Azospirillum sp. TSH100: one gene and its partner. The protein of the gene in region 1 interacts with the protein of each later gene in a pairwise test. Links are inferred from orthologs where the notes say so. Each region holds a gene or a part of one and is shown on either strand. Other genes may lie near its edges.

Region 1 (15,415 bases):
TGGCCGTGGCGATCTGCCACGCGCACCATCGTGCGAGCTGGACGATGTGGCGGCGTGGGGATGATGCGTCGCGGCATACCCTCTCCCCCCCGGGGAGAGGGTTGGGTGAGGGAGGCGCATTGCGTGCCTCTCCCAAGGCTCCACGCAGTGCCTCCCCCTCACCCCGACCCTCTCCCCGGGGGGGAGAGGGGGATGGTCCCCTGGGGCGCGTGGGGGATATGGCACAAGTTGCGAAAAGCAAACCGACTGACTACATAACCGGGCGCGCGCGCGATCTGCGGATGAACGCCACGGATGTGGAAAAGATCGTCTGGCAGAAGCTGCGCAATGCCCAGCTTGGCGCGAAATTCCGTCGGCAGGAGCCGATCCTGGGCTTCGTCGCCGATTTCGTCGCCCATGACCATCGCCTGATCGTCGAACTGGACGGCGGCCAGCATGCCGAGCAGCGCGCCGCCCATGACGAGCGGCGGGCGCGCATGCTGGAGCAGGCGGGCTTCCGGATCCTGCGCTTCTGGAACACCGACGTGATCGACAATCTTGACAGCGTGCTGGAGACCATCCGTGCGCGTCTCGAAGAGACCCCCATTCTTCGCAGCCAGCCCTCGGGCCGGGAGTTCCCATGATCGCCAAGCTGACCGGCATCGTCGATTCCACCGGCACCGACTGGGTCGTGCTCGACGTCAACGGCGTCGGTTACCTGCTGTCCTGCTCCAACCGCACCCTGTCGCGTCTGGCGGTGGGCGAGCGGGCGTCGCTGGTCGTCGAGACCTTCATCCGCGAGGAGCGCATCGTCCTGCACGGCTTCGGCGATCAGGCCGAGCGGGACTGGTTCAAGCTGCTGACCACCATCCAGGGCGTCGGTGCCCGGCTGGCGCTGTCGATCCTCGGCGTTCTCGACCCCGACCAGCTGACCCGCGCCATCGCCTCGCAGGACAAGACCGCGCTGGTTCGGGCCGACGGCGTCGGGCCGAAGGTGGCGGCGCGCATCCTCAACGAACTCAAGGACAAGGTCGGCAATCTGGCGCTCGGTCCGGCGGCAAGCGCGGGCGCGCCGGCCGGCAAGGGCGCTCCCGCCGCCGTTCCGGGCGCCAGCCCGGCGCTGGCCGATGCGGTGTCGGCGCTGGTTAATCTCGGCTATGGCCGGTCGGAGGCCTTCGGCGCGGTCGTCGCCGCCGGGCGCGTGCTGGGCGATGAGGCCGGCGTGTCCGATCTGATCCGCCAGGGTCTCAAGGAACTGAGCCAATGAGCGATCCCCAAAACGATCGTCTGGTCCAGCCGGGCCAGGGCCACGGCGATTCGGCCGAGGCGTCGATCCGCCCGCTGTCGCTCGCCGAGTTCATCGGCCAGCGCCAGGCGCGCGAGAACCTGTCGATCTTCATCCAGGCCGCCCGTTCCCGCAACGAGGCGCTGGACCATGTGCTGCTGTTCGGGCCGCCCGGCCTGGGCAAGACGACGCTGGCGCAGATCGTCGCGCGTGAACTGGGAGTCGGCTTCCGCGCCACCTCCGGCCCGGTCATCGCGCGGGCCGGCGATCTGGCGGCGCTGCTGACCAATTTGCAGCCGCACGACGTCCTCTTCATCGACGAGATTCATCGCCTTAATCCCGCCGTGGAAGAGGTGCTTTATCCCGCCATGGAGGATTTCCAGCTCGACCTCATCATCGGCGAAGGCCCATCGGCGCGGTCCATCCGGATCGACCTGCCGCCCTTCACCCTCGTCGGCGCCACGACGCGCAGCGGCCTGATCACGCGCCCCTTGCGCGAACGCTTCGGCATTCCCGTGCGCCTGCAATTCTACGAGCCGGACGAGCTGGAACTGATCGTGCGCCGCGCCGCCGGTGTGCTCGGCATGGGCATCACGCCGGAGGGCGCCCGCGAGATCGCCAACCGCTCGCGCGGCACGCCGCGCGTCTCGGGCCGCCTGCTGCGCCGGGTGCGTGATTTCGCCGCGGTGGCGGGGGTGGAGGAGGTCGACAAGCGTGTCGCCGATGCCGCGCTGACCCGGCTGGAGGTCGACCGGCTTGGACTCGACAGCATGGACCGCCGCTATCTCGGGCTGGTCGCCACCAATTACGGCGGCGGGCCGGTGGGCGTCGAGACGCTGGGGGCGGCGCTGGGCGAGCAGCGCGACGTGCTGGAGGAGGTGGTCGAACCCTACCTGATCCAGCAGGGCTTCCTTCAGCGCACGCCGCGCGGGCGCATGCTGACCGACCAGGGTTTCCGCTATCTCGGCCTCAACCCGCCGAACGCGCCGCTGCGGCAGCTCGACCTGCTGGACCGCGCGCCCGATCCGACGGAGGGGGATGGCGATGAGTGACGCTCCCGCCCTCTCTCTGTCCGGATGGTTCGCGGAGGATGGCACCCACCGCTATCCGCTGCGGGTCTATTACGAGGATACCGACGCCGGCGGCATCGTCTATCACGCCAATTACCTGCGATTTGCGGAACGGGCGCGGACGGAGATGCTGTACCTGATGGGCTTCCGTCAGAAGGAGATGGCCGAGGGCTCGGGCGATGTCACAGGTGTGTCATTTGCGGTACGGCGCCTGACCATCGATTTTGACGCCCCTGCCAAGCTGGAGGACGTGCTTGAAGTGGAAACCCGAATCGTCGATATCCGCGGTGCCTCCTTCGCAGTTGCACAAGTCATCCGCCGCGACGGTCGCGTGCTGGCGCGCGCCGACCTGCAGCTGGTGACGATCAACCGGGCCGGACGGGCCGTGCGCCTTCCCGAACCGGTGAAAGCGGCGATGGAGACGCTGCATGCCAAGCAATCCACGCCTGCCCACTCATAACCGACCGCTTTCCTTCCACATCCCCGTGCCAACAGCGCAACCGCGAGACTGACTGCGATGGACGCCCTGCAAACCGCCCAACTGGCCGGCAATGCCGCCGCCACGACGGCACATGAGATCACGATCCTCGGCCTGTTCTGGCAGGCCGACGCGGTCGTCAAGATCGTGATGATGATGCTTGTCGTCGCCTCGATCTGGTGCTGGGCGATCATCATCGAAAAGCTGATGCGCATCCGCCGCCTGAACGCCCAGGCCGATGCCTTCGAGGAGGCGTTCTGGTCCGGCGGTTCGCTCGACGCGCTGTACGACCGCATCGGCCAGACCCCGGCCGACCCGATGGCCGCGACCTTCTCCGCCGGCATGCGCGAGTGGCGCCACGCCGCCGACCGCGGCATCGGCGGCACCATGAAAAGCTCGCTGCAGCAGCGGGTGGAGCGGGTGATGGCGGTGACCATCGGCCGCGAGATGGCGCGGGCCGAACGCTACATGACCTTCCTGGCCTCGGTCGGCTCGACGGCCCCCTTCATCGGCCTGTTCGGCACGGTGTGGGGCATCATGAACTCCTTCACCTCGATCGCCGGATCGGGCAACACCAGCCTCGCCGTGGTGGCGCCCGGCATCGCCGAGGCGCTGTTCGCCACCGCCATGGGCCTGCTGGCCGCCATCCCGGCCGTGCTGTCCTACAACAAGTTCTCCACCGACCTCGGCCGCTACGCCGACCGGTTGGACACCTTCTCGGGCGAGTTCTCGGCGATCCTGTCCCGCCACCTCGAGGAGCGGGGAGCCGCCTGAACCATGGCCGGACAACTCGCAGGCAAATCCCACGGGCGCGGCAAGCGCCGGGGCTATCGCGCGATGGCCGAGATCAACATGACGCCGTTCATCGACGTCATGCTGGTCCTGCTGATCGTCTTCATGGTCGCCGCCCCGATGCTGACCGTCGGCGTACCGGTCGACCTGCCCAAGACCAATGCCGCTCCGCTGGAGCAGCAGAAGGATCCGCTGTTCGTCACCGTGCAGACCGACGGCCGCGTCTTCGTCCAGGAGACGCCGGTCGAACTGACCAACATGGTGCCGCTGCTGATCGCGGTGACCAACAACAACCCCGAGGCCCGCATCCTGGTTCGTGGCGACGCCAAGATCGCCTACGGCAAGATGCTGGAGGTGATGGGCACCATGAGCGCCGCCGGCTTCAAGAAGGTCGGTCTGGTCGCCGAGATGCCGAACGGCCCGACCGCGTCCAGCGCGCGGGTCGGCGCCCCCAAGCCGGCGCGTTGAGGCGGGCGGAACTCCCATGCGCAAGCCCCTGATCGCCTCGGCGGTGCTGCACGTCGCGCTTGTCGCGCTGATGGTGCTCGGCCTGCCGCCCAGCGATCGCAAGCTGGAAATCGCCGCCTCGATCCCGATCGAGATCGTCGACGTCGGCGAGATCACCCAGGCTGCCCGCGTCGAGAAGGGCGAGCCGAAGCCGGCCAACGCCGCTCGTCCGCCGATGCCCGAGGCCAAGCCCGCCCCGCCGGCTCCCGAACCGCCGGACGAGGAGGACGAACCTCCTCCTCCGCCCCCGCCGCCCACGAAGACGCCGGAGCCACCCAAGGTCGCCCAGGTGCCTCCGCCTCCGCGCGAGCCGACGCCGCCGCCCAAGCCTGCCCCGACGCCACCACCTCCTCCTCCGCCGCCTCCTCCTCCGCCCCCGGATCCGGCGCCGTCGCCGACTCCGAAGCCGCCCGAGCCTCCCAAGCCCGAGCCTCCGAAGCCGGAACCGCCCAAACCGGAACCGCCGAAGCCCGAGCCTCCGAAGCCGGAGCCGAAGAAGCCCGAGCCTCCCAAGCCGGAACCGCCCAAGGCGGAGCCGAAGAAGCCGGAACCGCCCAAGGAAGTGGCGAAGGCCGAGCCGCCGAAGGATTCCAAGGCCGAGACGAAGAAGCCGGATGCTCCGGCCAAGCAGCCGGAGAAGCCGTCGGCCAAGACCGATCCGCTGTCCGACCTGCTGTCGAACGTCGGGAAGATCAAGCCGTCGGACAACCCGAAGGCGGACGGCAAGGCATCGGCCAGCGCCAACAGCGACGCCAAGCCCAGCCAGAAGACCGCGTCGGCGGCTCCGGCCGGCGCGGCGAAGGCGACGAACGGCCCCGACAAGCCGTTCAAGCCGTCGGGCCGCGCGCTGGACGCCATCCGCGGCCAGCTGAGCAAGAACTGGAACTTCGACAGCGGCCGCAAGGACGCCGGTTCGATGCAGATCGAGATCCACGTGGAGGTCGGCCGCGACCACAGCGTGGTCCGCGCCTGGATCGACGACAAGTACCGGTCGCGCTACATGTCGGACGCCGCCTTCCGGGCGTCGGCCGACGCGGCGGTGCGGGCCGTCAAGCGGTCCAGCCCGCTGGAATTGCTTGCCAGCGAGTTCACGCCGCAGACTTATGAAGATTGGCGCTTCATCGTGTTCAATTTCGACCCGAGGGACATGTTCTGACCATGACGACGAAGACGAGGCTTCTGTTGAAGCTGGCCGGGGCCACCGGCGCGCTTCTGCTCTCCCTCGGCGTTGCCGCTCCGCAGGAGGCGCGCGCCGAGTTGCGCATCGACATCACGCGGGGCGTGTCCGAGCCGCTGCCCATCGCGATCACCAGCTTCGCCGGATCGGGCGGGCGTGACGCGCAGATGGGCGCCGACATCTCCAAGGTCATCTCCGACGACCTGGAGCGGTCGGGCCTGTTCCGTCCGCTGGACCCGCGCGGCTTCCTCCAGACGCCTGACCAGCTGCGCAGCGGCGAGCCGCGCTATCAGGACTGGAAGGCGCTGGGCGCGCAGGCGCTGGTCGCCGGCAACACCACGACCGGCGGCGACGGCCGCATGAAGGTCGATTTCCGCCTGTGGGACGTTGCCGCCGGCCAGTATATGCAGGGGCTGAGCTACAGCGCCTCGCCGCAGGAATGGCGCCGCATCGCCCACATCGTGGCCGACGCCATCTACAAGCGCCTGACTGGCGAGGACGGCTATTTCGACACGCGCATCGTCTATGTCGCCGAATCCGGCCCGGCGAACGCGCGCAAGAAGCAGCTGGCCATCATGGACCAGGACAGCGCCAACCATCAGTTCCTGACCGACGGCCAAACCCTGGTCCTAACGCCGCGCTTCTCGCCGACGTCGCAGGAAATCACGTACATGTCGTACTTCAACAAGAAGCCGCGCGTGTACCTGTTCAACATCGACACCGGCCGCCAGGAGGTCCTGGGCGACTTCCCCGGCATGACCTTCGCCCCGCGCTTCTCGCCGGACGGCAACAAGGTCATCATGTCGATGGCCCAGAACGGCAACACCGACATCTACACGCTGGACCTGCGCACCCGCCGCCAGACCCAGCTGACCGACGCGCCGGGCATCGACACCGCCCCCAGCTATTCGCCGGACGGCCAGCGGATCGTCTTCGAGTCGGACCGCGGCGGCACCCAGCAGCTCTACGTCATGGGTGCCGACGGTTCGGGCGTGAAGCGTCTGACCTTCGGCGAAGGCCGCTACGGTACGCCGGTGTGGTCGCCGCGCGGCGACCTGATCGCCTTCACGCGCCAGCGTGGTAGCAGCTTTGCAGTGGGCGTAATCCGTCCGGATGGGTCGGGGGAACGAATCCTGACCGAAGCCTTCCATGTCGAAGGTCCGACCTGGGCGCCGAACGGCCGTGTTCTCATGTTCTTCAAGGACTTGCCGTCGGGTGACGGCCGTGGCCGCAACGCGAAGCTGTACAGCATCGACATCACCGGCGCCAACGAGCGTCGCGTGAGCACCCCGGTCGATGCGTCGGACCCCGCGTGGTCGCCCTTGATTCCCTAGTGGAGTAGCCCTATTTTGCGGCCACGCGGGAGCAATGCTCAAGACAAAGGTCGGACGTCGTCTTTTCGTCGGGGATTGGCGGAAAGAAGCGGCTCCCGCTCAGACAATGTTCGACCATCCAACAAGTTTCGTTCAAGGGGTCCCTGAACATGCGCATGAAGTTCCTTGCTCTCGCCGCGGTCGCTCTGCTCGCCGCTTGCGAATCCACTCCGAACGACGCCGCCAACGGCGCCAACACCGGTGCCCAGCAGTCGATCCGTCCGGGCTCGGCGGAAGATTTCGTCGTCAACGTCGGCGACCGCGTCTTCTTCGGCCTCGACCGCTTCGACCTGTCGCCGGAGGCTCGCGCCACCCTCGACCGTCAGGCCAAGTGGCTGCAGACCTACGGCTCGGTCACCGTCACCGTCGAGGGCCATGCCGACGAGCGCGGCACCCGTGAGTACAACCTGGCCCTGGGTGAGCGCCGCGCCAACTCGGTGAAGAACTACCTGGCCGCCAAGGGCATCCCAGCCAACCGCGTCAACGTCGTCTCCTACGGCAAGGAGCGTCCGGCCGTGGTTGGCTCGAACGAGGCCGCCTGGTCGCAGAACCGCCGTGGCGTGACCGTCGTCAACTGATGACGCCGGTCCCCGCCTGATGGGGAACAGGGAAGGGCGCCGCCGCCGGGCAACCGGGGCGGCGCCTTTTCTTTTTGGGCGATGCGTCCCCGGCTCTTCCGGTGGCCGGATTTCCGGCGCTGTCGGTTCTTTGCGCCGGCGCGCAAGTTCTGCTAAACAGCGGCCATCGCGTCGCCTTTTTCGTTCGCCATGGTCGCCGTGGGTGCTCCCCCGGCATCAGATCTCCTCAGGATCCCACGCGCATGACCAACATCCGTCCCGTCGCCGCCCTGCTGCTGGGTGGCATGCTCGCGGCAAGCCCCGCTCTGGCCCAGTCCAAGGCGCAGATCGAGCGGCTGCAATCGCTGGAAACCCAGGTCGCGGTGCTGGGCGGTCCGGTGGAGGTGGCGCAGCTGTCGCCTTCCGTCGCCGCCGACTTCGAGATCCGCCTGCAGAACCTCGAACGCACCATCCAGGATTTGACCGGCAAGTACGAGGAATCGACTTATCAGGTCACCCAACTGCGCGAGCGTCTGGAGAAGGTGAATGCCGACGTCGATTTCCGCCTGAAGGAACTGGAGAAGGGCGGTGGGGCGACCGGCGGTGCGATGGGCGGCGCCATGTCCGATGCCGCGCCGAGCAAGCCGTCCAAGGCTGCCGCGGCTGACGACAAGAAGGCCGACAAGCCGGCGCAGACTGCATCGGCCAACCCGCCCTCCACCGCTGGCCTGTCGCCGGAAAAGCAGTATGAGCAGGCATTCGAGCTGCTGCGCAACTCCGACTATGATCGGGCGGAGAAGGCGTTGCAGGAGTTCATCGCCAAGAACAAGTCGCATGCCTATGCCGGCAACGCGCAATATTGGCTGGGCGAGAGCTATTACGTCCGCAACAAGTTCCCGGAGGCGGCCCAGGCCTTCGCCGAGGTGCTGTCCAAGTACCGCACAAATCCCAAGGCGGCGGACAGCCTGCTGAAGCTGGGCATGACCTTGCAGCAGATGAACAAGAAGTCGGACGCCTGCACCGCCTTCGGTCAGCTGTTGACCAAGTTTCCCGAAGCCTCGGCCAGCGTGAAGCGCCGCGCCGATACGGAGCGCAAGCGCATCAATTGCCCGGCCTGATGGATGGCGACTCCGGCGACGGCACTGGCGAAGGTCGGCCGGTCTCGCCGGAGGAGTTTGCCCGTGCCCTGGCGGCGCTGGGCGGATTCGAACCGGCTCCGGCCGTCGCTGTCGGCGTTTCCGGGGGCGGCGACAGCGTGGCGCTTGTCCTGCTGCTGCGGCATTGGGTCGCGGAGCGGGGCGGAAGCCTGCTGGCGCTGACCGTCGATCATGGACTGCGGCCCGAGTCCGCGGCTGAAGCAGCGGCGGTCGGACAGGCGATGGCCCGGCTCGGCGTTCCGCATCGAGTGCTGCGCTGGGACGGCGCGAAGCCGGCTGGGGGGCTTCAGGCGGCAGCGCGGGCGGCGCGGCACCGGCTGCTGGGCGCGGCCTGTTCCGAGACCGGTATCCTGCATCTCGCGCTTGCCCACCATCGCGACGATCAGGCGGAAACGGTTCTGCTGCGCTTGGCGCGTGGTTCCGGCATCGACGGTCTGGCCGGGATGCCGCCCGTTCGCGCCGATGGTGCGGTGCGGGTGATTCGACCCCTGCTGAATTTTTCCCACGTCCGGTTGCTGGCGACCTGTCGCGCCGAGGGCGTCGACTGGATCGAGGATCCTTCCAATCACAATCCCCGCTTCGCCCGCGCCCGGCTGCGGGCCGCCTGCGATCTGCTGGGCCGGGAGGGGTTGGATGGCGCGCGGTTGGGCGAGGTTGCCCGGCGGGCCGGACGGGCCCGTGCCGCGCTGGAGCAGGCGACGGCCGCGCTGCTGGCGGAGACTGCGGCCATCCATCCGGAAGGCTGGATCACGCTGGCACCCGAATCCCTGCTGGCGGCACCGGCGGAAATCGCGCTGCGGGCGCTGGGGCGGGCGCTGGCTGCGGTCGGTGGGCCGGTGCATCCGGTGCGCGATGAGGCGCTGGAGCGGCTGCTTGGCGGGCTGGCGGACGGTCAGGGCGGCACGCTGGGCGGCTGCGTGGTGCGGATGCGGCGTGGCACCGTGATGATCGCGCGCGAACCGGCGGCGGTGACCGAACGTCCGACGGTCCCGCCGGGTGGGGCGGTTCTGTGGGATGGCCGATTCGATCTTCGGGTGTCGTCGCGGTGGAAACTGCCCGTCACGGTCGCGGCGCTGGGAGCCGCCGGCTGGCGCGAATGGGCAGGGCGGCAGGCGCCGGAGACGCTGCCCAACCTGCCGGTTCCGGTGCGGGAAACCCTGCCAAGCCTTTGGTCGGGCGCAGATTTGCTTGGTGTGCCGATGGTTGGTATGTGCTACGGGTTTGGCGCGGATGGACAGGAGCCGGTGGATCGCGCGAAGTTTCGTCCGCTTTCGTCCTTGGGAAGACCAGCTTTTACGGTTGTTTCGGACCGGGGCGGCATTATTTAATCAGGGAACGTGCCCGTAGGAGTCCGGGGTGCGGCCTTGTCGGCGCACCGCATGGCGATGGGTTCGCAGAAAGGCGTGTGACGTGAACAATTTCGGCAAGAACCTCGCGCTCTGGATCATCATAGGGCTGCTGCTCGTGGCCCTGTTCAACCTGTTCCAGAGTTCCTCCACCCGCAGCCCGCAAACGACCGTTCCGTTCAGCGAGCTTCTCGCCGAAGTGGACCGGGGCCAGGTCGCCGACGTGACGATCAAGGGCAACCAGGTTTCGGGCCATTTCTCCGACGGCCGCTCCTTCAGCACCTATGTCCCGCCCGAAGCGGGTCTGGTGGAGCGCCTGACCAACAAGAACGTCCGGATCAACGCGGTTCCCGACGATAGCAACGTGCCGTCGCTCTTCTCGGTGCTGCTGTCCTGGTTCCCGATGCTTCTGCTGATCGGCGTCTGGATCTTCTTCATGCGCCAGATGCAGTCCGGCGGCGGCAAGGCGATGGGCTTCGGCAAGTCGCGGGCCCGCCTGCTGACCGAGAAGGTCGGCCGCGTCACCTTCGACGACGTCGCCGGCATCGACGAGGCCAAGCAGGAGCTGACGGAGATCGTCGAGTTCCTGAAGGACCCGCAGAAGTTCCAGCGGCTGGGCGGCAAGATTCCGAAGGGCTGCCTGCTGGTCGGTCCTCCAGGCACCGGCAAGACGCTGACCGCCCGCGCGGTGGCCGGCGAAGCCAATGTGCCGTTCTTCACGATCTCCGGTTCCGACTTCGTCGAAATGTTCGTCGGTGTGGGTGCGTCCCGCGTCCGCGACATGTTCGAACAGGGCAAGAAGAACGCCCCCTGCATCATCTTCATCGACGAAATCGACGCGGTCGGCCGCCATCGCGGCGCCGGCCTGGGCGGTGGCAACGACGAGCGTGAGCAGACGCTCAACCAGCTGCTGGTCGAGATGGATGGCTTCGAGGCGAACGAGGGTGTGATCCTGATCGCCGCCACCAACCGTCCGGACGTTCTCGACCCGGCGCTGCTGCGTCCGGGCCGCTTCGACCGTCAGGTCGTGGTGCCGAACCCCGACGTGCTGGGCCGCGAGAAGATCCTCAAGGTCCACATGCGGAAGGTTCCGCTGTCGCCGGACGTCGACGCCAAGGTCATCGCCCGCGGCACCCCCGGCTTCTCCGGCGCCGATCTGGCGAACCTCGTCAACGAGGCCGCTCTGCTGGCCGCCCGCATCGGCAAGCGCGTCGTCGGCATGGCCGAGTTCGAGGCCGCCAAGGACAAGGTCATGATGGGTGCGGAACGCCGCTCCATGGTCATGACCGAGGACGAGAAGAAGCTGACCGCCTACCACGAGGCCGGCCACGCCATCTGCGCCATCCACTGCGTCGACAGCGATCCGGTCCACAAGGCAACCATCATCCCGCGCGGCCGTGCGCTTGGCATGGTGATGCGCCTGCCGGAAGGCGACCGCATCAGCCTGTCGCAGGCCAAGCTGCTGGCTGACCTGACCGTCGCCATGGGTGGCCGCATCGCCGAGGAACTGATCTTCGGCAAGGAGCGGGTGACCACCGGCGCTTCGGGTGACATCAAGATGGCGACCGAGATGTCGCGCCGCATGGTGACGGAGTGGGGCATGAGCGACAAGCTCGGCCCGCTGCTGTACGGCGAGCCGACGCAGGAGGTGTTCCTGGGCCATTCGGTGACCCAGCACAAGAACATGTCCGACCGCACCGCCCAGCTGGTCGATGAGGAAATCCGCCGCATCGTGGACGAGAGCTACGACCGCGCCCGGACGATCCTGACCGAGAACATCGACCAGCTGCACACCCTGGCCAAGGGCCTGCTGGAGTACGAGACGCTGAGCGGTGACGAGATCAACCGTCTGCTGCGCGGCGAGCCGATCCTGCGCGACGACGATCGCGAGACGATGGCCGTCCCGCCGCGCCCGACCACGGGCACCGGCCGCCGGTCCTCCGTTCCGCCCAGCACCGGGCAGGAAAGTGGTGGCATCGGTCCGGAACCGCAGGGCACCTGACGGTTCAAGGTTCGGAAATGAAGAAGGCGGCGCTGTGAGGCGCCGCCTTTTTGCTGGGTGGTTTTGGGTTTGGCGGGAAGCGCCTACAGCGCGCCCTTCTGCTCGCGGCGGCGGTCCAGCGCCACGTCGAACTGACGCAGCAGCTTCTGCATGCCCTCGAAGTACAGCTTGCGCGACGGGGTGTTCTTCATGCAGCGGGCGTCCAGATGGGCGACGCTGGTCAGAGCCGACACGCAGTAGCCGAGCAGCCAGTAGCGCGAGCGGATGCTGCGCAGATAGTCGCGGAAGGGCTCCGGCTGGCCGTTCATGAAGCTGCTGAACGAGGTCTCATAGTCCGACAGGATGGTGCGGATGTCGAGCAGCGTGGTTTCCAGCAGCTTGCCCACCTTTTCGATGTGCATCAGCAGCTGGGTCTCGTAGGGCTTGTGCATGCGGATGTCGACCGGAATGCACTCGCGCGACTTCAGCCAGGTCAGGATGGTGCGGGCGCGCGGAGCGATGCGGCGCAGCTGGTACTCGTAGAAGGTGGTGCCCTTCCACGCGCTGAAGATGGTGTCGGCCTCCGACCGTTCGATGCCGAAGGCGGAGACGAACAGGCCGGCCTCTTCCAGGTTGGGGTTCCAGATCGCTTCCAGGAAACGCTCGATGCTCTGGGCGCTGCCCTGGCTGCCGGACAGGGCCTTGCGGACGATCGGTTCGATGCGGGCGCGGATCAGGCGGCGGAGCTGGTGGTCCTCCTCGTTGGAGATCAGCCAGTGGCGCGGATCGACGGCGATCTTCTCCGCCTCGAAGCAGGTCTTCAGCAGGAAGGCGTCGAGCGACGGCACGTCGTCGATCATCTGCAGCATCTTCATGTCGCCGATGATGCCGTTTTCCTGCGGCCCGTGCTTGATGCCGAACTGCTCCTCCAGAAGCGATTCGGCGTTGCGGCCACGCAGATAGATGGCGATGCCGCCGGCTTCCGGCGCACGGGCGTTGTGCGGCACATAGATGCCGGTCTCCACCGGGCGCTCGCCGCCTTCCAGATCCTCGTCCTCGGCGATGGGATCACCACCGTCGTCGTCGCGGTCGTCGAAGTTCGGGTACTTGAACAGGATGCAGTTGTTCAGGCCCTGCGCCTTGAACATGCGCTGCTCTTCGGGGATCTCGCGCGTGATGGCGATGAGATTCATCGACACGCTGGACCCGCCGTAAAGGATCTGCTCAAGGATCGGAGAAACCGAGTCCATTTTCTTGCGAGCGCGCATGAATATTACCCAAATCCGCGAATATTGCTCAAATCATAAACGCCACTTTCGCAAACGCAAAGAGGGATCGGTGGACCGATCCCTCTCTTCATCATGCGATTGCAGGCGCCTTTCCGCCGCTCAACCCTGCTGGCCTCAGCCGGCCTTCGGCGTGCCGCCCAGCGAGCCGAGCAGGCTGGCGACTTCCGCCGCCTCGTCCACCGCGACCATGCCGACGGTGTGATAACCGCTGTCGACATGCATCACCTCGCCGGTGACGCCGCTGCCCAGATCCGACATCAGGAACAGGCCGGCGCCGCCGACCTCCTGGATGGTGACATTGCGCTTCAGCGGGGCATTCAGCTCGTTCCACTTCAGGATATAGCGGAAGTCACCGATGCCGCTCGCGGCCAGAGTCTTGATCGGGCCCGCGGAGATGGCGTTGACACGGATGTTGCGGCCACCCAGATCGACGGCGAGGTAGCGGACGCTGGCCTCCAGCGCGGCCTTGGCGACGCCCATCACATTGTAATGGGGCATGACGCGCTCGGCGCCGTAGTAGGATAGAGTGAGCAGGCTGCCGCCGTCCTTCATCAGCGGCACGGCGCGTTGCGCCACCGCGGTGAAGGAGTAGCAGGAGATGTCCATGGTGCGCAGGAAGTTGGCCCGCGTCGTGTCCAGATACAGCCCGTCCAGTTCGTTCTTGTCGGAAAAGGCGATGGCATGAACCACGAAGTCCAGCCCGCCCCATTCCTGTTCGATGGCGGCGAAGGTCGCGTCGATGCTGGTCTCATCCGTGACGTCGCAGGGCAGGACCAGCTTGGCGTCGACCTGCTCGGCCAGCGGCTTCACCCGCTTCAGCAGCGCATCGCCCTGGTAGGTGAAGGCAAGCTCCGCCCCGTGCTGGGCCAGGGTGGAGGCGATCCCCCAGGCGATCGAACGATCGTTGGCCACGCCCATGATCAGGCCACGCTTGCCGGCCATGAGCGGCATCGGATTGGACATCGGAACCTCGTGAACGACAGATGTGCTGCGGCTCCAGCCGCGAAAAGTGCGGGGCATCCTACACGAAAGCGCCCAATGGTCAAACCGACGCGGGCTGTCTCACCGCAGGAGGCGACGCATGTCTCGCCCTGAGGACAATACCCGCCACGGGGAGGAGGAGCGCAGTCGCATCCTGACCAGCCTGCGGGAGCTTGGCGGCTTCTTCGGTCACTCGATGCTGCGCTTCTACAACGACAACTGCTTCCAGACCGCGGCGGCGCTGACCTACACCTCGCTGTTGGCCATCGTGCCGATGATGACCATCGGCTTCGCCATCTTCTCGGCCTTCCCGGCCTTCAGCGCCCTGCAGCTGCGGATCCAGACGGCGCTGGTCAAGAATCTGGTGCCGGAGATCGGCGACGCGATCCTGGAATATCTCGGCCGCTTCATGGCGAATGCCGGGCAGATGCCGATCTTCGGCGTGATCGGGCTGGCGGTGTCGGCGGTGCTGCTGATCTGGACGATCGAAGGTTCCTTCGCCACCGTCTGGCGCGTGCGCGAGCCGCGATCCTACGTGACGCGCATCCTGTCCTTCTGGGCGGTGGTATCGCTGACACCGCTGTTCGCCGGCGCCAGCCTGTCCCTGTCCAGCACGCTGTGGACGGCGCTCGAGGTGGCGCATCTGGAGGGCGTTGTCCACCCGCTGGCGGGAATTGGCATGCTGCTGCCCTTCGCCCTGCAATTGGTCGGCTGTTCGCTGCTGTATCTGGTGATCCCGAATCGGGACGTGTTCTGGCTGGACGCGCTGTGCGGCGGAGCGATCGGGTCGATCCTGCTGGAAGGGTCGAAGGCGATCTTCGGCTGGTACATGCGCGAATATCCGGCCTACCAGACCATCTACGGCGCCCTTTCGGTGGTGCCGATCTTCCTGTTCTGGCTCTATATCGCGTGGTCGACGGTGCTGTTCGGCGCGGTGGTCACCGCGTCGCTGCCGGAATGGCGGGCGGGCAAGGTCACCCGCGGCGGCATGGAGGGGCTGCTGCCGGCCCAGCGGCTGGCGCTCGCCCTGGCGGTCCTGCATGAGCTGATGGAGGCGAGCCGGCTGGGCGTTGGCATGCGCCGCCGGACGCTGGTCGGCCGGGTGCCGGTGGGCACGCTGCTGATCGACGGCATCCTGGAACAGCTGCGCGATGCCCACTGGGTCGCCCACACCACCCGTGACGCCTGGGTGGTTACCCGCGACATGGGCGAGGCGACTCTGCTGGACCTGATGAAGGCGCTGGGCATCGGCATGCGCGGCTCCGTCCATGGTCTTGGCGGACTGGATCTGCCCTGGCAGGAACGCACCGCCCGCCTGCTGGACGCCGCCGAGGCGCGGCAGAGCGACCTGCTCAACGTGCCGCTGAAGACCCTGCTGAACGACGATTTTCCGCCAGAAGGGCAACCGGCGGGACAGGGGACAGGGCAGGGCGCGGTGTCGTT
Region 2 (15,289 bases), 350 kb from region 1 along the record:
CGCACCATACGCCAAGCATCCGCTGCCGTAAACGACCGGTCAATGCTAAGATACCGCCGCCGCTTCACGGCCCTGTGTTCGGGTCGTGAAGAACAGTGTGGTTGGTTAACGAAAGGTGTGACATGGCGACGCGCGTCCTCTGGGCAGTCGGCTTCTCAATTCTGTCGGTTCTATCGGCCGGATTCGCAGGTACCGCCATGGCGGCCGACGGGAGACTTCAGAAAATTGCAGAACAGAAGCAACTTCGTGTCTGTTCCTGGCCTGATTACTACGCGATTTCGTTCCGCAATCCACGCACCGGTGCGCTGGAAGGATTGGATGCCGAACTGGCACAGGCCTTCGCCGACGATTTGGGCGTTCGCCTGACGGTGGTCGAGAGCAGCTTCCCCCGCTTCATTGAGGATCTGTTGGCCGACCGCTGCGATATCGGCATGTTCGCCATCGGCGCCACCCCGGCGCGGGCGGAGCGCGTCGCCTTCAGCCAGCCCTATCTGCGCAGCGGCATCTATGCGGTGACCACCCAGACCAACGACGGTATCCGGCGGTGGGAGGATTTGGACCGTGCCGGCAACATCGTGGCGGTGCAGAAGGATACCTACATGGACGGCTATGCCCGCTCCGCGATGAAGGCTGCCCGCATCGTCGCCGTGAACCGCCCGCAGGAGCGCGAGGAGGAGGTGCAGTCCGGCCGTGCCGATGCGTTCCTGACCGACTATCCCTATGGGCAGCGCATGCTGGCCTTCCACCCCTGGGCCCGGCTGGTCGTGCCGGATGTTCCGGTACAGCCGACCCCCTATGCCTATGCAGTCGCACCCGGTGATGCGTCGTGGCTGGAGCGGGTGAACGGCTTTGTCGCCGCGATCAAGGCCGACGGCCGGTTGGAGCGCATCGCCGCCCGCTACAACCTGACCCCCATCGTGGCGCGGGACTGAGCCGCGCCGCACGAATGCGGATTCGGGATAAATCCGGGTTAGGATGCATGCCGTCTTCCACCATTCGGCAGGGAAATCCCCGATGATCCTGATCGGACAGTATGACTCGCCCTTCGTGCGCCGTGTCGCCGTTGCTTTGCGCCTTTACGGCATGGCGTACGAGCATCGGCCCTGGTCCGTCTTTTCCGATGCGGCGGAGGTCGCGCGCTTCAACCCGCTGAAGCGGGTGCCGACGCTGGTATTGGCGGATGGCGAGGTTCTGATCGAAAGCAGCGCTATCCTTGACCATCTGGACGAGGTGGCCGGGTCGGCCCGCGCGTTGATCGCCCGCCAGGGGCCGGATCGCCGTCGGGGATTGAAATTGTGCGCGCTGGCGACCGGATTGGCCGACAAGGCGGTGAGCCTCGTCTACGAACGGGTCCTGCACAAGGAACGGTCAGACCTGTGGATGGAGCGCTGCACCGGCCAGATCGGCGCCGTTCTCGACGTGCTGGAGGCCGAGCGTGCCGCCGCCCCTGGACCCTGGTGGTTCGGCGGGCACATCGGTCATGCCGACATCGCTGCCGGCTGTGCCCTGCGCTTCGTTGGCGAGGCCCACCCGGCGGTGTTTGATCGTTCCCGTTGGCCGGCGCTCGCCGCGCATTCCGACGCCTGCGAGGCGATGGCGGAGTTCCGGGCGGTGGTGCAGCCCTTTTCGGTAAGCGCCTGAGGCAGCGCCCTCTTTCCCGTGCGACAGCATGGGAAAGAGGGCATGGTGCCTTAGCGGTGGCCGCTGATCTCGGCGTGCAGCGGTTTGGTGTCCTCGAAGGTCTTCTGCTGTTCGGGGGTGGCTTCCTTCTGGTGCTTCTGCTTCCATTCGGAATAGGGCATGCCATAGACGGCAATGCGGGCGTCCTCGTCGGACAGAGGGACGCCGCGCTCCTTGGCGGCCGCGGCGTACCATTTCGACAGGCAGTTGCGGCAGAAGCCGGCGAGGTTCATCAGGTCGATGTTCTGCACGTCGGTGCGCTTGCGCAGATGCTCGACCAGACCGCGGAAGGCGGCGGCTTCCAATTCAATGCGGGTCTGGTGATCCAGATCGGCCATGGGGTCTCAACTCCTCCGGTGTTCTTGTTCAGTTAAGAATGGGGTGGCCGGTGCAGTGTGACCATCCGGCCATAGGGGTGGAAATCGCGTGATCCACCACCGCCGGCGATGGTGCGGACCACCGCCTCGCGGTCGGTGGCGACGAAGCCGGCGAGCGATTGGATGCCATAGTCGAACAGGCGCGGGGTCAGCGGCGTGCCGGGACCGATCATCGCTACCGTGGCACCCGCCGAAACGCGCAGCAGGCGTGGCAGGGTGCGGTTGGCGAGGGACGACGCGGTGACCGCCACCGCATCGGCGCCCGGCAAAAGCCAGTCGCAGGCCGCCTCGGGATACTCACCGTCCTGCGGGCTCATGTCGATCACCTGGGCGCGGGGCATCCGGCGGGCAATCTGCGGAAAACCGCCGACCACCACGACCCTCCCCTCGATCGAGGCGAACAGATCCAGCCCGTTGCCGGGGACGCCGGTCAGGTCGGGCCGGTTGTAGTGCGCGTTCAGCGCCGCGACGCCTACGGAGATTTCCAGCGGGTCCCAGGAGCGGGCGGCCATGGCGGCGAGATCGCACAGAGACCTGCCGGCCCAGCGCTGCGGATCGTCCGCCGCCGCCGGGGCCTGACGGGCGGCGACGCCGAGCCCGTCGTCGGTTTCGACCAGAACCCACTTGTCCCCTGTGACGACCCGGCGGACCTCGGCATCGGCGACGCCCTGGACCAGATCCTGGTACATCCGCTGTGGCCCCCACCAACGCCACAGCGAGTCCGGCACAGGCGACAGCAGGTCGCAAAAGCCGCCGGTCGCCGTCTGCCATTCGTTGAGATAGCGGCTGCCGACGCTGGTCAGCACCGGAATACCCTCGGCGATGGCGGTCAGCATCTCGTCGGAAAGGCCGTCGCCGTGGGATTCCAGCCCGGCGAACTTGTTGACCACCAGCAGGTCGACGCCAGACGAGACGGCGTTGCGGATCGCCTGGCTGGCCTCCGCCACTCCGGTCGGATCGACGCGGCAGGATTGGGATTCCCGGCCCAGTTTCTGGGTGATGTCATAGGCATGGCCGGTGGCGACGTCGACCAGTTCCATCCGCTCGGCGCAGTCGTCGCCCGGCCCGTGGTTGCGTTGAACCAGCCCGCCGACGCGGAAGCCACGCCGCTTCAGCTCTGCCGAAAAGCCGTCCAGCAATGCGTCGACGCCGTAGGAACCGGGCCCATGGATGACGGCACCGGGGCGCAGCGGCGGCAGGGAGGCGGGGAGTAGCGGCATCGGGGTGGACCTTTCGCGGGACGGCGGGCGTATGGCGACGGGCGCCTCAACCGCCGCGTCGGATGCGGTAGATGAAGACCGTCTTATGGACCTCGTCCGGCTGGGTCTCGTGCGACAGCAGCGCGTTGTCGGTCGTGTTGCAGAAATGCCTGAAGTCGATCACCGAGGCTGGATCGGTCGCATAGACCACCAGTTCCTCACCGGTCGCCATCCCGTTCAGCAGGGCGCGGGTGCGCAGGATGGGCAATGGGCAATGCAGCCCCTTCACGTCAAGCTCTCTCACCGGCACCACGCCCGCTCCACACTGGTTGAGGACGAATTCCTTAACAAGGACGTATGACTGTAGCGGGTTCGTCCACGCTTCTCCAGACCGGCGGCCGAAAGGTCGCATGCACGACGGGTGTCCCTGAACCGCGATTTTCCGCCGCCGGCGCTGTTGTACGGCGCAATCGCAGGGAACTTGCCCCTAGAAAACTTGCCCAGAGAAATTTTGGCGGAAGGACAGCGGTCATGGCGAAGCGGCACGGCAATGATATGAGCGAAAAGGTGGTGGTCATCACCGGTGCTTCCAGCGGCATCGGCCGGGCGACTGCCTTGGAGTTCGCCAGCCAGGGGGCGGCGGTGATCCTGGCCGCCCGGCGGATGGCCGCTCTGCACGAGGTCGCGGAGGACTGTATCAGCGCCGGCGGCCGGGCCATGGTGGTGCCGACCGACGTGACAGACCAGCGCGCGATGCAGGCTTTGGCCGACCGAGCCATTCAGGCCTTTGGTGGCATCGACGTCTGGGTGAACAATGCCGGCGTCATTGCTTTCGGCCGTTTCGAGGACATCCCCGACGAGGTGTTCGAGCAGGTGGTGCGCACCGACTTATTCGGCATGGTCCATGGCTGCCGCGCCGTACTTCCCCATTTCCTCGACCGCGGCGAGGGGATCATCATCAACACCGCGTCGATGGTGTCCAACATCGGCCAGCGCTATGCCACCCCCTACACCGCGGCGAAGTTTGCTGTGCGCGGCTTCTCCGAATCCCTGCGGCAGGAGCTGGTGGACGAACCGGACATCCATGTCTGCATGGTCATGCCGGCCTCCATCGACACGCCGTTGTGGCAACATGCCGCCAACTACACCGGCCGGGCGATCAAGCCGTTGAACCCGATCCATCCGCCGGAAGAGGTCGCCGCCGCCATCCTGTCGCTGGCGGCCAATCCCCAGCGCGAACTGTTCGTCGGGGCCGAAGGGCGCCTCGCTGCCGTCGGCAACGCCATGGCGCCGCAGATGACGGAACGGGCGGTGGCCCACACCATCGAGCGCGACATGTTCCAGAACCGTTCGGCACCCGACACGCCGGGTGGCGTTCTGACCGCCATGCCGGAATATCAGGGCGCCAGCGGTGGCTGGTTGGAGCGACGGCCAACCCGCAGCCGGGGCGGGGAAGTGGGGCGGCAGCGCTCTTTCTCCTGGACCAACCTGACGCTGTTCCTGCTGCCGGTGGTGCTGGCCAGCCGTCCGCTGGGTGGTGGCCGGATGCGCCACGTTTGGTGACCAGTCTGCAGCAGGCTTGATCCGGCGGTCCGGAGCCGTTATACGCTCGCCCCTTTTCCGGTGCGGCGGCTGGCCGCACCGGTCATCCGGGCAGGAGGCGGGACATGACGGCGTGCGGGCTCGATTTCGGCACCTCGAACACGACGCTGGGCGTGCAGGACGCCGATGGCTTCCGGCTGCTGGCGCTCGACGGCACACGGACGACCCTGCCGACCGCGGTGTTCTTCGATTTCGAGCATGACCGGACCACCATCGGGCAGGCCGCCATCGACGGCTATGTGTCGGGGGTGGAAGGGCGGTTGATGCGCTCCATCAAGTCGATGCTCGGCACCGACCTGATCGATGCCGATACGGCACTCCGCAAGGGCCGCATCAGCTTCCGCGCGGTGATCGGCACCTTCCTCGATCTGGTGAAGAAGCGGGCCGAGGATGCGCTGGGCGGCGAGCTGGGCGACGTGGTGGTCGGCCGGCCGGTCCATTTCGTCGACGGCGATGCGGCCGGCGATGCCTCGGCGGAAGAGACGCTGGGGCAGATCGCGCGCGCTGCCGGCTTCCGCAACGTCTCCTTCCAGTTCGAGCCCATCGCCGCCGCCCTCGATTACGAACAGCAGGTGACGGGGGAGGAACTGGCGTTGATCGCCGACATCGGCGGCGGCACCTCGGACTTCTCCGTCGTGCGCATCGGGCCGGAACGGCGCGTTAAGGCCGACCGGGCCGGCGACATCCTCGCCAACGACGGCATCCGCGTCGGCGGCACCGATTTCGACCGCGACCTCAGCCTTGCCACCGCCATGCCGGAGCTGGGGCTGGGCAGCGCCATGAAGCGCGCCGGGCTGCTGGCACCGCGAAGCATCTATTACGATCTGGCGACCTGGGCGAAGATCAATTTCCTCTACACCGCCAAGGCGATGGCCGAGCTGGAGCGTTTGCAACGCGATTCCGCCGAGCCGGAGAAGATCGAACGGCTGATCGGCATCGTCGAGCATCGCCAGGGCCATGCCCTGGCAATGGCGGTGGAGCGCACCAAGATCGCCCTGTCCGATCATGAGGCGGCGGAATTGGCACTGGATTGGGGCAACGGGGATCTGGCGCTGGCGGTGGACCGCGGGGCGCTGAACCGCGCGACGGGCTCGCTGGCGGCGCGGATCGGAACCCGCATCCGCGACTGTCTGTCCGACGCCGGCGTGACCGCCGACCGCATCGACGCGGTGTTCCTGACCGGCGGCTCCACCCTGCTGCCCCAGGTCCGCGCGGCGATCCTGGCCGAGGCTCCGGACGCGCGGGTGGTGGAGGGAAACATCTTCGGCTCCGTCGGCCTCGGGCTGACGGTGGAGGCTTTGCGGCGGTACGGCTGAAAGGACGGGGTGGGAGGTTGATTCCCACCCCTGACCGATCACTGCACCACGATGCGCGGCGCCGCACGGCCGCCGGTGCCGCCGCCGATCTTCTCCCACAGGCGGGTTGCGATCCGGCGATAGGCCTGGGCATGCTCCGAATCCGGCTGCGACACCACGATCGGCTGCCCCTGGTCGGAGGTCTCGCGGATCGACAGGTGCAGCGGAATCTCGCCCAGGAACTCCATGCCCAGATCGTCGGCCTCCTTGCGGGCGCCGCCGTGGCTGAAGATGTCGGTGCGGTGGCCGCAGTTGGGGCAGCAGAAATAGCTCATGTTCTCGATGATGCCCAACACCGGGACATCGACGCGGCGGAACATGTTCAGCCCCTTGCGGGCGTCCAGCAGGGCGATGTCCTGCGGGGTGGAGACGATCACGGCACCCGCCAGCGGCACCTGCTGCGCCATGGTCAGCTGGGCGTCGCCGGTTCCCGGCGGCATGTCCACCACCAGAACGTCGAGCGTGCCCCAGTTCACGTCGCGCAGCATCTGCTGCAACGCGCTCATCACCATCGGCCCGCGCCAGATCATCGGCGTGTCCTCTGCAACCAGAAAGCCCATGGACATCACCTTGACGCCGTAATTCTCCATCGGCTCCAGGCGCTTGCCGTCGGGGCTGTTGGGTCGCCCGGCGATACCCATCATCCGCGGCATCGACGGGCCGTAGATGTCGGCATCAAGCAGACCGACCTTCAGTCCGTTCGCGGCCAGCGCCAGCGCGAGGTTGGCCGACGTGGTCGACTTGCCGACACCACCCTTGCCGGATGCCACCGCGACGATGGCCTTCACGCCGGGGACCAGAGGCTTCTGCGGATCGTTCTGCGGTGCAGCCTGGGGGGCGCCACCATGGGAGTGACCATGGGAATGCCCATGCGAGTGGCCCTGTTGCGGTGCCGCCTGGGGCGCGGCCCGGTGGGCGGTCAGCACGGCGGTGACCGAAAGGACGCCGGGCAGGGCGTCGACCGCCTTCTCCGCCGCGTGGCGCAGGGGTTCCGCCTGGGCGCCGCGCTTGGGGTCCACTTCGATGGAAAAAGCGACATGCCCGTCGCGCACCACGAGGCCCGACAACATGCCCAGGCTGACGATGTCGCCGCCCCGGTCCGGGTCGATGACGGTCTTCAGCGCCTGCATGACTTGAGCTTCGCTGATCTGCGCCATGGTTGAAAACTCCGCTGTCTTCCCGATATTGGCGGATATCCGTTGGTGGAATCCTTGCCGAAGGGTATGGGGGACTATAGGACCGACGGACGAGATCGGTAAAGGGATGCGCGGGGCTTAAGCCATTGCGCTTCCACATGATGGGACGAATCGCAGAGGGGGACAGAGTCGGATGCCGTGGAACAATCAAGGTGGGGGCGGCGGTGGCGGCCCCTGGGGTCCCCCGCCGGGCAACAACGGCCCGGGCAATCCGTGGGGGCGGCCCCAGGGCGGAGGAAATGGCGGCGGTGGCGGCGGCCCGCAGCCTCCCGACCTTGAGGATCTTCTGCGGCGCAGCCAGGACCGCCTGCGCCGCGCCATGCCCGGCGGCTTCGGCAGCGGCCGCGGCGTTGCGCTGGTCGTCGGCGTGCTCGGCCTGATCTGGCTCGCCAGCGGCATATACCGCGTCGAGGCCGACGAACAGGGCGTCGTCATGCGCTTCGGCGAGTGGACCCGCACCGAACAGCCCGGCCTGCGCTACCGCCTGCCGTCGCCGATCGAGACGGTGCTGCTGCCCAAGGTGACGCGCGTCAACCGGATCGAGGTTGGTTACCGCTCCTCCGTCGGCGGCGGACGCACCGACCGCGACGTGCCGGACGAATCGCTGATGCTGACCGGTGACGAGAACATCATCGACATCGACTTCACTGTGTTCTGGGTCATCAAGGACGCCGGCAACTTCCTGTTCAAGATCCGCGAACCGGAAGTCACGGTGAAGAAGGCCGCCGAAAGCGCCATGCGCGAGGTCATCGGCCGTACCGACCTGCAACCGGCCCTGACCGAGGCCCGCCAGCAGATCGAAACCTCGACCCGCCAGCTTCTCCAGGCCATGCTCGACGAGTATCAGGCCGGCATCGAGATCACCCAGGTCCAGTTGCAGAAGGCCGACCCGCCGCAGCCGGTCATCGACGCGTTCAACGACGTGCAGCGTGCCCGCGCCGACCGCGAACGTGCCCGCAACGAGGCGGAAGCCTACCGCAACGACATCATTCCGCGCGCCCGCGGCGAGGCGGAGCGGCTGGTGCAGGAGGCCTCGGCCTACCGCGAGCAGGTGGTCAGCCTGGCGCAGGGCGACGCCGACCGCTTCCGCAAGGTTTATGAGGCCTATGCGCTGAACAAGGACGTCACCGCCAAGCGCATGTATCTGGAGACCATGGAGGAAATCCTCCGCGGTCGGAACAAGATCATCGTGGAGGGATCGGCTCAGAACGTCGTTCCCTATCTGCCGCTGAACCAGCTGACCCCGAACGCAACGCCGGCCCCGCAGCAACAAGCGCCGCGTCAGGCTCCGCCTGCCCAGAGCGGCAGCAACCAGGGGGGGGCGCGGTCCGGAACGCAGACGCAGCCGCTGTCTTCGCTGCCCCAAAACACCTCCCTGAACCCTTCAATGTCCGGCCAGTGAGGAGGATCGCATCATGAACCGCACCCTCGCCATCGCCGGCATCGCCATCGTCGCCCTCGGCGTCGTCGCATCGTCCGCCCTGTTCACCGTCAACGAGGCCCAGCAGGCGCTCGTCCTGCAATTCGGCGAGCCGCGCCGGGTGATCCAGGAACCGGGCCTGAAGGTGAAGATCCCCTTCATCCAGGAAGTCCGGCTGCTCGACCGTCGAGTCCTCGACCTCGACCCGCCTGTGGAGCAGGTCATCCTGGCCGACCAGAAGCGTCTGGACGTCGATGCCTTCGCCCGCTACCGCATCCACGACCCCCTGCGCTTCTATCAGACCGCCGGGACCGAAGCGGTTGCTGAAACGCGCCTGAACTCGATCGTCAACTCGTCGCTGCGCCGCGTCCTCGGCAACGTCACGGTGCTGGCCGTCCTGTCGGACGAGCGCGCCCGCATCATGACCGACATCAAGGGCCAGGTGAACGACGAGGCCAAGCGCTTCGGCATCGAGATCGTCGACGTCCGTATCCGCCGCGCCGATCTGCCGGAAGAGACCAGCCAGTCGATCTTCGCCCGCATGCGGTCCGAACGCGAACGTGAGGCGGCGGAGGCCCGCGCACAGGGCCAGGAGCAGTCGCAGCAGATCAAGTCGCGCGCCGAACGCGAACGCACGGTCATCATCGCCGAAGCCCAGCGCGACGCGCAGATTCTGCGCGGCGAAGGCGACAACTCGGCGCTGAAGCTGATTGCCGAGGCGACCTCGCAGGATCCCGGCTTCTATGGTTTCTACCGGTCGCTGGAGGCTTATCGGAAGTCGCTGAACGGCAACGATACCACCATGGTGCTGTCGCCGACCGGCGAGTTCTTCCGCTACTTCAACGGCGTTGGTCCGCAGGTCGGAGGTGGCGCGCCTGCGGCTCCGGTTGCGCCGGCACCTGCCCCGGCGCCGACGCCGACGCCGGTGCAGTAAGGCCGCGGCCACAGGTGAAAGAGGGTAGCGGCCGGGTCGGATTCACTTCCAACCCGGCCGCAGCCATGTCCGGCTTCCGTGGTCCGCAGAAATGGTTCGAAAGAAGGCTCCGGGCTTAAGATTTCCACTGGTGCCGACTGGACCGGCACGCCATCTTGCGGCCATACTCTTGGCTCAACACCTATATGGCCCAGAACTGGGCGGCCGCTCCCGTCCATGGAATCGGCCGGACGTCTGGTAGGGAGAGCACGTTGATTCGCATACCCAACTTCGAACCCGCCACGCGCGGCGCCGTGGCCGAGGCCCGGCCTCGCAAGGCGGGCGTCCGGCCGCTGGTCGCCGCCATCGTCTGGGGCATGACATCGCTCATGGCCGGCGGTGCGGTGATGGGCGGCTTCGCCGCTGCGCCGGCCCAGGCCCAGGCTGCCACGCCGAATCGCAATGCGCCCGGCAGCTTCGCCGATCTGGCGGAAAAGCTGCTGCCGGCGGTCGTCAACATCTCCACCAGCCAGAACGCGCCGCAGCGTCCGCAGGGCCAGCGGCCGGAGATCCCGCAATTCCCGCCGGGTTCGCCCTTCGAGGATTTCTTCCGGGACTTCTTCGACCGCCAGCAACAGCAGGACCAGCCGCAGCGCAAGGCGACGTCGCTCGGCTCCGGCTTCATCATCGACGCCAAGAACGGCTACGTGGTCACCAACAACCACGTCGTTCAGGACGCCGACGAGATCACCGTCATCCTGCAGGACGACACCAACATCAAGGCGGAGCTGGTCGGCAAGGACAGCAAGACCGACCTCGCCCTGCTGAAGATCAAGACCAGCCACCCGCTGGTCGCCGTTCCATTCGGCGACAGCGACGCCATGCGCGTCGGCGACTGGGTGCTGGCCATCGGCAACCCGTTCGGTCTCGGCGGCTCGGTCACTGCCGGCATCATCTCGGCACGCCAGCGCAACATCGATGCCGGACCGTATGACGACTTCCTCCAGACCGACGCCTCGATCAATCGCGGCAATTCCGGCGGCCCGATGTTCAACCTGAACGGCGAGGTCATCGGCATCAATACCGCCATCTTCTCGCCGTCGGGCGGGTCGGTCGGCATCGGTTTCGCCATTCCGTCCAACCTCGCCAAGCAGGTGGTGGCGCAGCTGAAGGACTATGGCAAGACCCGCCGGGGCTGGCTGGGCGTGCGCATCCAGGCAGTGACGCCGGAGATCGCCGAGAGCCTGGGTTTGCCCAACCACAAGGGCGCGCTGGTCGCCTCCGTCACCCCGGACGGCCCGGCCGCCAAGGGCGGCATCCAGGCCGGCGACGTGGTGACCAAGTTCGACGGCAAGGAAATCGACGAGATGCGCCGCCTGCCGCGCGTCGTCGCCGAGACCGGCATCGACAAGGCCGTTCCGGTCGAGGTGTGGCGCAAGGGCAAGGCGCAGACCGTCCAAGTCAAGGTCGGCGAGCTTGAAGCCGCCGAGGAGCAGGGCCTGCTCGCCGCCGGTCCGGACGAGAAGCAGCAGCCGAAGGACAAGGCTCCGGCCCAGAAGCCGACTGAATCGCTCGGCATGAAGCTGACCTCCATCACGCCGGAACTGCGCCAGCAGTACGAGATCAAGCCTGATATGAAGGGCGTGGTCATCACCGACGTGGCGGGCAACTCGACCGCGGCGGAAAAGGGCCTGCGCGCCGGCGACGTCATCATCGAAGTCGGCCAGGAAGAGGTCCGCAAGCCCGAGGACGTGACCGCCAAGGTCCAGAAGGCCAAGGAGCAGAGCAAGAAGTCCGTCCTGCTGCTGGTTGACCGCAAGGGTGATCTGCGCTTCGTGGCGATCCCGCTCAGTTGATCGCGCGCCGGTAACGAACAGGGGCGTCGGCGGGAGACCGCCGGCGCCCTTTTTGTTTGCCGGCGGCGGGAGCCGGAGATTGGACGCCTACGCACCGTCCATCAGCATCGCCAGTGCGACGGCGCCGGCCAGCAGGGCACAGAGCATGGCGACAATGGCGAGGCTGCGCAGATACTGGCGGAACTCGCCCTGCTTCCAGGCGCTGCGCCCCAGCAGCACCAGATAGCCCGCCATCGCGGCGACGATGATCTGCCAGCCCATCCTGTCCTCGTCCTGTTTCCGCCGGGCGCGGAAGCCGGCAGAGATGCACATGCGCGGCCTGGAGGCGTCAAGTCCAAGCCGATAGCCGCGAGCATTTCTATATCGAAAGTGCAGGCTCTCCATTCGGGTTATCTGATGGCATCACCCCACTGGCGACAGTCAGTGCAACTCGATGTGAGAAAAATGCGGCATCTCTCGCTTATGAGATGGTCCTATACGCAAATAAGTAGTGGTTAACAAAACAGTTAATTCCTTTGTGCAGAGTAATGTTCGCTGCTGTGATATCTTTGGATCTGGAAATCTTGGGGAGGCTTTGCGCATATGCCCAATGCGTTCTTCTTTTAACTCCGGAGAGTGGTACCGTAGGACACGACACGGGGGTAACCTCCCCCTAAATAACGGCCTGCCGAAGCTATCGAGGGGTAATCGCCGAATCGCCAAAGCGTCGGGACCTTCCTCTGTACAACGGCCTCCACCCTGGCCACGACGTCATGACGATCGACCAAAATTGCGGGAGCGGACGATGGACTCAGTGCGCGCATTTCTAATCGACTCGAACAAGCTGTTTCGCGAGGGGCTGAAGCGCCTGCTCGACGATTCGCCCTTCCAAATCGTTGCCGAGGCGGGAAACCTGCGGGAGGCGCTGGGGTCGGTTGAAAACGGCTTGCGGCCGCAGCTGGTTCTTCTGGACCTGCAGAATGGCGGCGACGAGGAAGCCGACGGGATGCGCCGCCTGCGCGCCCTTCTGCCGGAAACCCGCATGGTCATCCTGACCAGCGATCTGTGCACCCGCCGCCTCGCCAATGCGCTGGAGGCCGGTGCCGACGGCTACCTGATGAAGGATCTGTCGTCCGACGCGCTGGCCCAGTCGCTGAAGCTGGTGATGATGGGCGAGAAGGTGTTCCCGACCCATCTGGCGGCTCTGCTGATCTCCGGCCGCGTCAACGGCAACGGCACCGAAATGCCGGTGTCGCGCAAGGGCCTGTCGCAGCGCGAGGTGCAGATCCTGCGCTGCCTGCTGAACGGCGACAGCAACAAGATGATTGCCAACCACCTGAACATCACGGAAGCCACCGTGAAGGTTCACCTGAAAAGCCTGCTGCGCAAGATCAACGCCTCCAACCGCACCCAGGCCGCCATCTGGGCGCTGAACAACGGCATCGGCGGCGAACTGGCCGGCGCCAACGTCGTCGCCGCGGCGGCGAACCAGTAACCTCAGCACCTGTCCATTGCCCCATCCCCGCCTTGCCTGTTCACGGGTGAGGTGGGGGACGAGGCAGTCATTGCATGACATGAATTGCCCGCCTGAATGAAGGCGGGCTTTTTCATGGGCTTATTTCATTGGATCAGAATAGCCTGGGATCAGACTGGAAGCCGGATCACCGCACGCAGGCCGCCATAGGGGCTGTCGTCGAGCGTGATGTCGCCGCCATGGCTGCGCGCCACATCACGTGCGATGGTCAGACCGAGGCCTGAACCGCCGGTATCGAGATTGCGGCTGCTGTCGACGCGGAAGAAGGGCTTGAACACGTCGTCGCGCAGATAGGCGGGAATGCCGGGGCCATCGTCGTCCACCGTGATCTCGATCACGCCGTCCTTGCGTTCCGCCTTGACCCAGGCGGTACCGGCATGGCGACCTGCGTTGACCAGCAGGTTGGCGATGCAGCGGCGCACCGCGTTGGGACGCAAGGGCAGGGTCAGCCCCTCCGGTGCTGTCAGCGTCACCTCGGTGCCCTCACGGCGGGCGCCGGCGGCGACTTCGTTCAGCAGGCGGGTCAAGTCGGTCGGTTGCACAGCCTCCGTCCCCTCGCCGCGAGCGAAGGCGAGATAGCCTTCGATCATCTCCTCCATCTCGGCGACGTCGGCCTTCAGTTCCTCCACCTCCGGGTCGAGCTCGGGATCCCCGATCATGTCGAGCGCCAGCTTCATCCGGGTCAGCGGCGTGCGCAGGTCGTGGCTGACGCCGGCCAGCATTTCGGTGCGTTGGTTGATCTGACGTTGGATGCGCTCGCGCATCAGCAGGAAGGCCGACGCCGCCTGCCGCACCTCCGTCGCCCCTTCCATCTTGAAGTTGGAGACGTCGCGTCCCTTGCCGAGCGCGTCGGCGGCGATGGCCAGCCGCTTGATCGGCCGGATCTGGTTGCGCATGAACAGAATGGCGACCGCGAACAGCACGATGGCCGACCCGACCATCCACAGGATGAAGATGTAGCTGGTGGGGGTGAACAGCCGGCGTTCCGGCGACATCACCGACAGCACGCCGTCGGCCATCTGCACCCGGATCTCGTACCATTCATGGGCGACGCGGGTGTTGATGGTGAAGGGCCGGCCGACCCGATCGTCCAGCGCCTTGCCCAGCGTGCGCTCCAGAAGGCCGCTCAATGCTCGGCGTTTGTCCGGCAACGTCTGGTCGGGCTCGACCGTCACGATCAGGTCGGTGGTGCGGGCGGCGGTGGCGAGCGTCCAGTCGCGCCCGTCCTGCGACGGGTCGCGCTCCAGCATGGCGATGACGGTGGCGATGTCGCCGGCAACGGCATAGGCCAGCCGGTTCGTCACCGTGTCCCAGTGGCGGTCGTAGAAGATCCAGGTCGCCACCGCCTGGGCCAGGATCACCGGCGTGACGATGATCAGCAAGGAGCGGCCGAACAGTGTGCGCGGCAGGAAGCGCTTGAGAAAGGGCGTGCGTCGTCGCCGTTCCGCACGGCGGGCCGCCGCCCGGCCGGCCGCGGCGCCATCGGCGCCGGCCTGTCCGCTCGCCGTCACGGATCGGGCCTCAGCACATAGCCCTCGCCGCGGACCGTGTGGAGATAGCGGGGCTCGCGCGGATCGGCCTCGATCTTGCGGCGCAGGCGGGTGACCTGGACGTCGACGGTGCGGGCATTGCCGGCGACCTTGCTGCGTTCGGTCAGTTCGTCGCGGGTGAAGGTCACGCCGGGGGAGGCGGCGAGGATGCGCAGCAGGCTGGCTTCCGCCGTGGTCAGGCGGATCACCTCGTCACCCTGGCGCAACTCGTCGCGGTCGGGCAGGTAGGTGAGGGGGCCGAGGCGCACCGGGGCTGCCGGCGGAGCCGCCGGATCGGCCGGCCGGGCAGCCTGCCGGCGCAGGATGGAGTTGATGCGCAGCAGAAGCTCACGCGGGTTGAAGGGCTTGGCGAGATAGTCGTCGGCCCCGGCCTCCAGCCCGGCGATGCGGTCGTCCGGCTCGTCCCGGGCGGTCAGCAGCAGGATCGGCAGGTCGCGTTCGCGGCGCAGCGATTCGGTCAGCGACAGCCCCGATTCGCCCGGCATCATGATGTCGAGCACCAGCAAGTCGAAGGCCAATCCGCCCAGCTGCGCCCGCGCATCGGCGGCGTCACGGGCGGTGCTGACCAGAAAGCCGTTGCTGGCGAGATATTTGCGCAAGAGTTCGCGCAGGCGGGTGTCGTCGTCGA

The links.
Region 2: the proteins of ftsH (region 1) and hflC interact in binary tests that used the Escherichia coli proteins (3 or more experiments, as listed by UniProt). The link is inferred for Azospirillum sp. TSH100 from one-to-one orthologs.

What each region holds. Positions count from the first base shown.
Region 1 is NZ_CP039634.1:1,759,538-1,774,952, forward strand. Bases 9,369-12,254 are described here. They hold ftsH (ATP-dependent zinc metalloprotease FtsH), read left to right. Parts: upstream 9,369-9,785; coding sequence 9,786-11,723; downstream 11,724-12,254. Other genes in these bases: tilS (tRNA lysidine(34) synthetase TilS), read left to right, coding at 9,369-9,703; E6C72_RS08445 (hypothetical protein), read right to left, coding at 11,807-12,254. Outside these bases: E6C72_RS32175 (endonuclease domain-containing protein), read left to right, coding at 282-623; Holliday junction branch migration protein RuvA, read left to right, coding at 620-1,246; Holliday junction branch migration DNA helicase RuvB, read left to right, coding at 1,243-2,316; ybgC (tol-pal system-associated acyl-CoA thioesterase), read left to right, coding at 2,303-2,794; protein TolQ, read left to right, coding at 2,852-3,586; E6C72_RS08410 (biopolymer transporter ExbD), read left to right, coding at 3,590-4,072; E6C72_RS08415 (hypothetical protein), read left to right, coding at 4,089-5,267; Tol-Pal system beta propeller repeat protein TolB, read left to right, coding at 5,270-6,622; peptidoglycan-associated lipoprotein Pal, read left to right, coding at 6,772-7,239; tol-pal system protein YbgF, read left to right, coding at 7,482-8,336; more of tilS, read left to right, coding at 8,324-9,368; more of E6C72_RS08445, read right to left, coding at 12,255-12,895; enoyl-ACP reductase FabI, read right to left, coding at 13,106-13,954; E6C72_RS08455 (YihY family inner membrane protein), read left to right, coding at 14,073-15,415. UniProt on the Escherichia coli protein: Acts as a processive, ATP-dependent zinc metallopeptidase for both cytoplasmic and membrane proteins. Plays a role in the quality control of integral membrane proteins.
Region 2 is NZ_CP039634.1:2,107,604-2,122,892, forward strand. What follows is about bases 8,034-10,793. They hold hflC (protease modulator HflC), read left to right. Parts: upstream 8,034-8,824; coding sequence 8,825-9,763; downstream 9,764-10,793. Other genes in these bases: hflK (FtsH protease activity modulator HflK), read left to right, coding at 8,034-8,811; E6C72_RS10020 (DegQ family serine endoprotease), read left to right, coding at 9,949-10,793. Also shown: E6C72_RS09970 (ABC transporter substrate-binding protein), read left to right, coding at 123-932; E6C72_RS09975 (glutathione S-transferase family protein), read left to right, coding at 1,015-1,641; E6C72_RS09980 (DUF1244 domain-containing protein), read right to left, coding at 1,692-2,018; E6C72_RS09985 (DUF2478 domain-containing protein), read right to left, coding at 2,051-3,277; E6C72_RS09990 (sulfurtransferase TusA family protein), read right to left, coding at 3,324-3,566; E6C72_RS09995 (SDR family oxidoreductase), read left to right, coding at 3,788-4,819; E6C72_RS10000 (Hsp70 family protein), read left to right, coding at 4,924-6,174; iron-sulfur cluster carrier protein ApbC, read right to left, coding at 6,213-7,370; more of hflK, read left to right, coding at 7,543-8,033; more of E6C72_RS10020, read left to right, coding at 10,794-11,598; E6C72_RS10025 (hypothetical protein), read right to left, coding at 11,686-11,910; E6C72_RS10030 (response regulator transcription factor), read left to right, coding at 12,383-13,072; E6C72_RS10035 (ATP-binding protein), read right to left, coding at 13,222-14,622; E6C72_RS10040 (response regulator), read right to left, coding at 14,619-15,289.